Thermus aquaticus: one gene and its partners. The protein of the gene in region 1 interacts with the protein of each later gene in a pairwise test. Links are inferred from orthologs where the notes say so. Each region holds a gene or a part of one and is shown in the gene's direction. Other genes may lie near its edges.

Evidence for each region.
Region 2: the proteins of mreB (region 1) and ftsZ interact in binary tests that used the Escherichia coli proteins (3 or more experiments, as listed by UniProt). The link is inferred for Thermus aquaticus from one-to-one orthologs.
Region 3: the proteins of mreB (region 1) and ftsA interact in binary tests that used the Escherichia coli proteins (3 or more experiments, as listed by UniProt). The link is inferred for Thermus aquaticus from one-to-one orthologs.

The regions. Positions count from the first base shown.
Region 1 is NZ_LHCI01000106.1:752,182-755,131, forward strand. The notes cover bases 92-2,892. They hold mreB (rod shape-determining protein), read left to right. Parts: upstream 92-876; coding sequence 877-1,908; downstream 1,909-2,892. Other genes in these bases: rny (ribonuclease Y), read left to right, coding at 92-865; fabZ (3-hydroxyacyl-ACP dehydratase FabZ), read left to right, coding at 1,913-2,344; BVI061214_RS05105 (hypothetical protein), read left to right, coding at 2,417-2,892. In the rest of the region: more of rny, read left to right, coding at 1-91; more of BVI061214_RS05105, read left to right, coding at 2,893-2,950. UniProt on the Escherichia coli protein: Forms membrane-associated dynamic filaments that are essential for cell shape determination. Acts by regulating cell wall synthesis and cell elongation, and thus cell shape.
Region 2 is NZ_LHCI01000106.1:1,387,878-1,390,844, reverse strand. Bases 1-2,818 are described here. They hold ftsZ (cell division protein FtsZ), read left to right. Parts: upstream 1-790; coding sequence 791-1,846; downstream 1,847-2,818. Other genes in these bases: BVI061214_RS08520 (response regulator transcription factor), read right to left, coding at 2,451-2,818; BVI061214_RS08525 (crossover junction endodeoxyribonuclease RuvC), read left to right, coding at 1,853-2,353; ftsA (cell division protein FtsA), read left to right, coding at 1-780. In the rest of the region: more of BVI061214_RS08520, read right to left, coding at 2,819-2,967. UniProt on the Escherichia coli protein: Essential cell division protein that forms a contractile ring structure (Z ring) at the future cell division site. The regulation of the ring assembly controls the timing and the location of cell division.
Region 3 is NZ_LHCI01000106.1:1,389,186-1,392,264, reverse strand. What follows is about bases 150-3,079. They hold ftsA (cell division protein FtsA), read left to right. Parts: upstream 150-958; coding sequence 959-2,200; downstream 2,201-3,079. Other genes in these bases: ftsZ (cell division protein FtsZ), read left to right, coding at 2,211-3,079; BVI061214_RS08540 (FtsQ-type POTRA domain-containing protein), read left to right, coding at 375-962; BVI061214_RS08545 (UDP-N-acetylmuramate dehydrogenase), read left to right, coding at 150-343. Also shown: more of BVI061214_RS08545, read left to right, coding at 1-149. UniProt on the Escherichia coli protein: Essential cell division protein that assists in the assembly of the Z ring. May serve as the principal membrane anchor for the Z ring.

The DNA.
Region 1 (2,950 bases):
CCGCACCTTTGAGGCCCTCACCGGCGTGGACCTGATCATTGACGACACCCCGGAGGCGGTCCTGCTTTCCTCCTTCAACCCCGTGCGGCGCGAGATCGCCCGCATGGCCCTGGAGGAGCTCCTCAAAGACGGCCGCATCCACCCAAGCCGCATAGAGGAGGTGGTGGAGAAGGCCAAGCAGGAGATGAAGACCTTCATCTACGAGAGGGGGGAGGAGGCGGCCCTCGAGGCCGGGGTGGTGGGCCTGAAGCCCGGCCTGATCCAGCTATTGGGCCGGCTCCACTTCCGCTCCAGCTACGGCCAGAACGTCCTCAAGCACTCCATTCAGGTGGCCCACCTCACCGGCATCATGGCGGCGGAGCTGGGCCTGGACGCAGGGCTCGCCCGCAGGGCGGGGCTTCTTCACGATATCGGCAAGAGCGTGGACCGAGAGGTGGAGGGAAGCCACGTGGAGATCGGCATCGCCCTGGCCCGCCGCTTCGGCGAGCCCCCTGAGGTCATAGACGCCATCGCCCACCACCACGACCCGGAGAACGCCGAGACGGTCTACGCCGTCCTGGTGGCCGCCGCCGACGCCCTCTCCGCCGCCCGGCCCGGGGCCAGGCGGGAGAGCCTGGAGGAGTATCTGCAGCGCCTCGAGGCCCTGGAGCGCATCGCCCTCTCCTTCCCCGGGGTGGAGACGGCCTTCGCCGTGCAGGCGGGGCGGGAGGGGCGGGGCATCGTCAAGCCCGACAAGATCACCGACGCCAAGGCCACCCTGCTGGCCAGAGAAATCGCGAACCGCATTGAGCGGGAGATGAACTACCCCGGCCAGGTCCAGGTGACCGTGGTGCGGGAGACTCGGGCGGTGGAGTACGCTAAGTAGAGCGAGGGGATATGCTGAAGGGCGAAGACATCGGGATTGACCTGGGGACGGCCAGCGTCCTCATCTACGTGCGGGGGAAGGGCATCGTTTTGCGGGAGCCTTCGGTGATCGCCGTGGTCCAGGGCAAAAAGGAGGTGAAGGCCGTGGGGGCCGAGGCCTACCGGATGCTGGGGCGCACCCCGGGCAACATCGTGGCCGTGCGGCCCCTCAAGGACGGGGTCATCGCCGACTACGCCCTCACGGAGAGGATGCTCCTCCTCTTCCTGCAGAAGGTGCTTTCCCCCATGAGCCGCTTCTTCAAGCCCCGGGTCATGGTGGGGGTGCCCTCGGGGGTCACGGACGTGGAAAGGCGGGCGGTGGTCCAGGCGGTCTCCGCCCTGGCCCAGAAGGTCTACCTCATTGAGGAGCCCCTGGCGGCGGCCATCGGGGCGGGCATCAACGTGGCCGAGCCCACGGGCAGCATGGTGGTGGACATCGGGGGCGGCTCCACCGATATCGCCGTCATCTCCCTGGGGGGCATCGTGCGCTCGGAAAGCCTCAGGATCGCCGGCAACGAGATGGACCAGGCCATCATCCGCTACATCCGGCAAAAGTACAACCTCCTCATCGGCGAGCGGACCGCCGAGGAGCTCAAGATCCAGCTGGGCCGGGCCAAGGTCCTTCCCGGGGAGGAGAAGGAGGTGGCCGAGGTGCGGGGCCGGGACCTCATCACCGGCCTTCCCCGTACCGCGGAGATCCCCGCCGAGGACGTGGCCGAGGCCCTAAAGGAGCCCCTGGACAAGATCTTCCAGGGGGTGAAGTCGGTGCTGGAGACCACGCCGCCGGAGCTGGCCTCGGACATCTACGAGCGGGGCATCCTCCTCACGGGGGGTGGGGCTTTGCTGAAGAACCTGGACCTCGCCCTGCAGGAGGCCACCGGCGTGCCGGTGGTGGTGGCGGAGAACCCCATTGAGGCCGTGGCCCTGGGCACCGGCAAGGCCCTGGAAATGCTCCACGTCCTGGAGGACACCATCCTCTCCTCGGATGACGTCCTGAAGAGGTGAGGCCGTGGAGATCGGGGAGATCCTGAGGCTTCTTCCCCACCGCTACCCTTTTCTCCTCATTGACCGGGTCCTCGAGGCCGACGAGAAGCGCTTCCGCGCTCTAAAAAACGTCACCTTCAACGAGCCCCACTTCCAGGGGCACTTTCCCGGCTACCCCATCATGCCCGGGGTCCTGATCCTGGAGGCCATGGCCCAGGCGGCGGTGGGCACCCTGGCCCGCCAGCCGGGGATGGCCCCGGGGAGCCTGGTCTTCCTGGTGGGCGTGGAGGAGGCCCGCTTTAAGAAGCCCGTGGTCCCCGGGGACACCCTGGTCCTCGAGGGGGAGCTCCTCTTCTTCCGCCGGGGCCTGGGCAAGGTGGCGGTGCGGGCCCTGGTGGAGGGGGAGGAAAGGGCCAGCGCTACCCTAAGCTTCGCCCTTCGGCAGGGTTCGCAGTAAGATCTGGCTGAACTGAGCTTCAGGGCTTCCTCCAGGGCCAAGTCCACGCTCTCCAGGATATCATCAGACCCCATGGAAGACCTGATGGCCTACCTCAAGCGGGCCCGGGGCGGCCGGGTGGTGCAGACGGGCTTCCTCCCCCCGGAGGCCCAGGCGGAGCTTCTGGACCTGGCCGGGCGGGAGGGCCTCAACGTGGCCTTCTTCGGGGGCTTCCCCCTGGCGGAGCGCAAGGTGGCGGTCCTCTACCCGCCCGAGGTGCCCTCCGTCCACGACCCGGTGCAGGTCTTCTTCCTGGAAAAGGAGCCCCCAGACCTGGGCGAGGCCATGGGGGACGTGGAGCCCCTGGAGGAGGGCTTTCTGGTGGCCTTGCTCCCCAAGGGGAAGAAGGCTCTGGAGGAGGCGGGCTTTACCCTCCTTCCCCCTCCGGAAGGGGCCTTTAGGCCCTCGAGGGTGCGCACCCTGGTGGTGCCCTCCCTGCGGGTGGACGCCGTGGGGGCCAAGGGGTTCGGGGTTTCCCGCAGCTACTTCGCCCAGGGGGTCAAGGCGGGGAAGGTGCGCCTGAGGGGCAAGGTGGCCTCTCCCAAGGATGAGATGGCCCCCGGGGAT
Region 2 (2,967 bases), 640 kb from region 1 along the record:
ATGGCCGCCGCCCGGGGGCCCCTCTCCAACCTGCGCCGAGCGGTGGAGGACGCCGGGCTCTTCATAGACGCCCTGGTGGCCCAGCCCCTGGCCAGCGGCCTGGGGGTCCTGAACCCGGAGGAGGAGAAGATGACCGTCCTCCTCCTGGACGTGGGCGGGGGCACCACGGACGTGGCCGTCTTCCGGGAGGGCAGGCTGGCCCACTCCGCCGTCCTGCCCCTTGGGGGGGATCACGTGACCCAGGACATCGCCCAGCTCCTCAAGATCCCCTTTGAGGAGGCGGAAAGGGTCAAGAAGAAGTACGGCGCGGCCCTGCCCGAGCTGGCGGACCCCGAGCTGGTCCTGGAGATCAACCAAGAGGGGGGCTCCCTGGGCGAGGTGCCCGCGCCGGAGCTGGCCCGCATCATCCGGCCCCGCCTCCGGGAGATCCTCCACCTGGCCCGCCAGTCCGTGGACGAGGCCATGGGGCCGCTGGAGGTCAAGGTGAACCGGGTGGTCCTCGCCGGGGGGACGGCCCTCCTCCGGGGCTTTGACCTCCTGGCCCGCCAGCAGTACAGCCTCCCGGTGCGGGTGGGCAAGCCCCATGGGGTCTCGGGCCTCACCGACGTGGTGGCCACCCCCGCCCACGCCACCGCCGTGGGCCTGGTGCGCTACGGGACCACCCTGCCCGCGAAGGCCCTCGAGGCCAAGCCCAAACGGGAAAAGAGAGAGAAGCAAGAAGGCGGCCAGGGCGCGGGCATCTGGGCCCGCATCAAGGAGATTATCAACAATCTATTCTAGGAGGGAAAGCATGGAAGGAGCGGTCATCAAGGTTATCGGGCTCGGGGGCGCGGGGGGGAACGCCGTAAACCGCATGATTGAGGCCGGGCTCTCCGGCGTGGAGTTCATCGCTGCCAACACCGACGCCCAGGTCCTGGCCAAGAGCCTGGCGGACATCCGCATTCAGCTCGGGGAGAGGCTCACCCGGGGCCTGGGGGCGGGAGGCAACCCGGAGATCGGCGAGAAGGCGGCCTTGGAGTCCGAGGACCTCATCGCCGAGGCCCTGGAAGGGGCGGACCTGGTCTTCCTCACCGCCGGCATGGGGGGCGGCACAGGCACGGGGAGCGCCCCCGTGGTGGCGGAGGTCGCCAAGCGCCTGGGGGCCCTGACCGTGGCCGTGGTGACCCGGCCCTTCCGCTTTGAAGGCCCCAAGCGCCTGAAGGTGGCCGAGGAGGGGATCCGGAAGCTCAAGGACCGGGTGGACGCCGTGGTGGTGGTCCAGAACGACCGCCTCCTCTCCGCCGTGGACAAGAAGATGACCCTGAAGGACGCCTTCCTCATCGCCGACCGGGTCCTCTACCACGGGGTCAAGGGCATCACGGATGTCATCAACCTCCCCGGCCTCATCAACGTGGACTTCGCCGATGTCAAGGCCCTCCTGGAAGGGGCGGGCCAGGTCCTCATGGGCATCGGGGCCGGGCGCGGGGAGGGCAGGGTGGAGGAGGCGGCCAAAACCGCCACCATGAGCCCCCTCCTGGAGCGCTCCATTGAAGGGGCCAAGCGCCTTCTCCTCAACGTGGTGGGTTCGGAGGACCTCTCCCTCACGGAGGCCGCCGAGGTGGTGGAAAGGGTGCGGGAGGCCACCGGCAACGAGGACGTGGACATCCTCTACGGCGTGACCTACGACGAAAGGGCCCAGGACGAGCTTAGGGTGATCCTCATCGCCGCCGGCTTCGGGGAGAGCACCGTGGTGCCCAAGCCCATCCGCCCCCTGGACTTCCCCACCCACGCCGACGCCTACAACTTTGACATCCCCGCCTTCATCCGCTACGGGGACGGGGACTTCCCGCCCAAGCGAGGCAACTGAACCTCCGTGATCGTCCTGGGCGTAGACCCCGGCATCACCCACCTGGGCCTTGGGGTGGTGGAGGCAGAGGAGAAGGGGGCCCTGAAGGCCCGCCTTCTCCACGGGGAGGTGGTGAGGACCTCCCACAAGGAAAAGGCCGAGGCCCGGGTGGGGCGGATCCACGCCCGGGCCAAAGAAGCCCTCCTCGCCTTCCGCCCCGAGGCCCTGGCGGTGGAGGAGCAGTTCTTCTACCGCCAAAACGAGCTGGCCTACAAGGTGGGCTGGGCCCTGGGGGCGGTCCTGGTGGCGGCCTTTGAAGCTGGGGTCCCCGTCTACGCCTACGGGCCCATGCAGGTGAAGCAGGCCCTGGCCGGCCACGGCCACGCCAGCAAGGAGGAGGTGGCCCTGATGGTGCGAAGCGCCCTGGGCCTAAAGGAGACCCCCAGGCCCAGCCACCTAGCGGACGCCCTGGCCATCGCCCTCACCCACGCCTTCTACGCCCGTCTGGGAGCGGCCAAGCCCCTTTGATCCTGTTTCCTTAGGCCCACCATGCCTGGTAACTTCCCCAGGAACCTTTCGCCGGGGCCCCCATGCTGGCGCAAGCTAGCATGGGGTGGTATGAGGACTATATCCAGCCTTTGCGGGCGGCGTAGCGCAGAAGCTCGCTCCGCGAAGCGAGGCCCAGCTTCTCCATTCCCCGCTCCCGGTAAGTGGCCACGGTCTTCTCGGAGATCCCCAGCTTCTCCGCCACCTCCTTGTGGGAAAGCCCCTGGGCCAGAAGGCGGAGAACCTCCTCCTCCCGGGGCGAAAGGGGGGCCTCCTCGGCGCTTTCCCGCACCAGCTCCATGGCCAGACGCATGGCCAGAGCGGGGTTCAGGTACCGCTCCCCCCGGGCCACGGCCAAGACGGCGTCCAAAAGCTCCTGGTCCACGGCCGCCTTGCTGACGTACCCCTGCCCCCCAGCCTGAAGGAACCCTCGCACGTACTCCAGGTCCTCGTGCATGGAAAGGGCGAGAAGCCTGAGCTCGGGGAACCGCTCGCGAAGCCTCTGGCAAAGGGCGATGCCCGTGCCGTCGGGGAGGGAGACGTCCAGGATGGCCACGTCAGCCTGGACCTTCTCCAGAAGCTCCAGGGCCTCCCGG
Region 3 (3,079 bases), 640 kb from region 1 along the record:
CCTCCCCCCGGGGGGCATCGTGACCCGGGTCCGGCTTAGGCTCAAGGAGCGCCCCCTGGAGGAGATCAAAAGGCGCATGGAGGAGGTGGACGCGGCCAGGAAGGGGCAGCCCAAGAAGAAAAGCGCCGGCTGCGCCTTCAAAAACCCCCCCGGCCACTCGGCGGGCCGCCTCATAGACCAGCGGGGCCTCAAGGGCCTCAGGGTGGGGGACGCCATGGTCTCCCTGGAGCACGGCAACTTCATCGTCAACCTGGGCCGGGCCACGGCCAAGGACGTGCTGGCGCTCCTTAAGCGCATCCAGGAAGAGCTCCCCCTGGAGCTGGAGTGGGAGGTCTGGCCGTGATTTCGCGCGGTTTTCCCACCCCGGGGGTAAAATGGCGCCAATGAGGACCATCCTGGCCCTCCTTCTCCTGGCCACCCTCTACGTGGCCAGCCTGGTCCTCTTCCCCGTGGAGAAGGTGGAGGTGGTGGGGCTAAGGCACCTGAAGCCCGAGGACCTCCTGGCCAAAGCCCGCCTCTACCAGGGAGACCCCTGGCTCTGGGTCCTCCCCCAGCGGCTCGCCCCCCTGCAAAAGGACCCCTGGATCGCCGAGGCCCGTCTGGAAAAGCCGAGGCCCGGGGCGGTGCGCCTCTATGTGCGGGAAAGGAAGCCCCTCCTCCCCCTCCCGGGCGGCGATGCCCTCTCCGAGGACGGCGTGGTCCTCCCCGGCGCAGGCCCCCTGGCCCCGGGCCCAAAGGTGGAGGGCAAAGGGCCTTTGCCCAAAGAGGACCTCCTGAAGCTGGCCCGGGCCTACCCCAAGGCCAAGGCCCTGCGCTACACCCCAGCGGGGTTTTGGGTAGTCCTGGACCAAAGCACCCTTTTCGCCCCCGAGGTCCGGTTTCTGCTAGAGTATGCCCAAGTGGAGCGGCCTTCTGCAAGCCGGGTCTACCTGTATTCTTGGGGGGTGAGCGTACGCCCATGATTATCGCCGGACTAGACGTTGGCACCAGCAAGGTCACCACCGTGATCGGGGAGCTTGGCCCCGACGGGATTCTGGACATCATCGGGGAAGGTACCGCCCCCTCCCAGGGGCTGAAGCGGGGCGTGGTGGTCAACCTGGAGCGCACCAGCGAGGCCATCCGTCAGAGCGTCCACCAGGCCGAAAGGGTGGCCGGGGTCAGGGTGGAGCGGGTGGTGGTGGGCGTGGGGGGTGCCCACCTGAAGAGCGTTACCAGCCACGGCCTGGCCGCCATCCGAAGGGGGCACAGCATCGCCGAAAGCGACGTGGAGCGGGCCATTGAGCAGGCCAAGGCCTACCCCTTTGACGGCGAGCTGGAGCTCCTCCACGCCCTGCCCCTGGAGTTCAAGGTGGACGGCCAGGAGGGGATCAGGGACCCCGTGGGCATGGCGGGGGTGCGCCTCGAGGTGGAGGTCCACCTGATGGCCGCCGCCCGGGGGCCCCTCTCCAACCTGCGCCGAGCGGTGGAGGACGCCGGGCTCTTCATAGACGCCCTGGTGGCCCAGCCCCTGGCCAGCGGCCTGGGGGTCCTGAACCCGGAGGAGGAGAAGATGACCGTCCTCCTCCTGGACGTGGGCGGGGGCACCACGGACGTGGCCGTCTTCCGGGAGGGCAGGCTGGCCCACTCCGCCGTCCTGCCCCTTGGGGGGGATCACGTGACCCAGGACATCGCCCAGCTCCTCAAGATCCCCTTTGAGGAGGCGGAAAGGGTCAAGAAGAAGTACGGCGCGGCCCTGCCCGAGCTGGCGGACCCCGAGCTGGTCCTGGAGATCAACCAAGAGGGGGGCTCCCTGGGCGAGGTGCCCGCGCCGGAGCTGGCCCGCATCATCCGGCCCCGCCTCCGGGAGATCCTCCACCTGGCCCGCCAGTCCGTGGACGAGGCCATGGGGCCGCTGGAGGTCAAGGTGAACCGGGTGGTCCTCGCCGGGGGGACGGCCCTCCTCCGGGGCTTTGACCTCCTGGCCCGCCAGCAGTACAGCCTCCCGGTGCGGGTGGGCAAGCCCCATGGGGTCTCGGGCCTCACCGACGTGGTGGCCACCCCCGCCCACGCCACCGCCGTGGGCCTGGTGCGCTACGGGACCACCCTGCCCGCGAAGGCCCTCGAGGCCAAGCCCAAACGGGAAAAGAGAGAGAAGCAAGAAGGCGGCCAGGGCGCGGGCATCTGGGCCCGCATCAAGGAGATTATCAACAATCTATTCTAGGAGGGAAAGCATGGAAGGAGCGGTCATCAAGGTTATCGGGCTCGGGGGCGCGGGGGGGAACGCCGTAAACCGCATGATTGAGGCCGGGCTCTCCGGCGTGGAGTTCATCGCTGCCAACACCGACGCCCAGGTCCTGGCCAAGAGCCTGGCGGACATCCGCATTCAGCTCGGGGAGAGGCTCACCCGGGGCCTGGGGGCGGGAGGCAACCCGGAGATCGGCGAGAAGGCGGCCTTGGAGTCCGAGGACCTCATCGCCGAGGCCCTGGAAGGGGCGGACCTGGTCTTCCTCACCGCCGGCATGGGGGGCGGCACAGGCACGGGGAGCGCCCCCGTGGTGGCGGAGGTCGCCAAGCGCCTGGGGGCCCTGACCGTGGCCGTGGTGACCCGGCCCTTCCGCTTTGAAGGCCCCAAGCGCCTGAAGGTGGCCGAGGAGGGGATCCGGAAGCTCAAGGACCGGGTGGACGCCGTGGTGGTGGTCCAGAACGACCGCCTCCTCTCCGCCGTGGACAAGAAGATGACCCTGAAGGACGCCTTCCTCATCGCCGACCGGGTCCTCTACCACGGGGTCAAGGGCATCACGGATGTCATCAACCTCCCCGGCCTCATCAACGTGGACTTCGCCGATGTCAAGGCCCTCCTGGAAGGGGCGGGCCAGGTCCTCATGGGCATCGGGGCCGGGCGCGGGGAGGGCAGGGTGGAGGAGGCGGCCAAAACCGCCACCATGAGCCCCCTCCTGGAGCGCTCCATTGAAGGGGCCAAGCGCCTTCTCCTCAACGTGGTGGGTTCGGAGGACCTCTCCCTCACGGAGGCCGCCGAGGTGGTGGAAAGGGTGCGGGAGGCCACCGGCAACGAGGACGTGGACATCCTCTACGGCGTGAC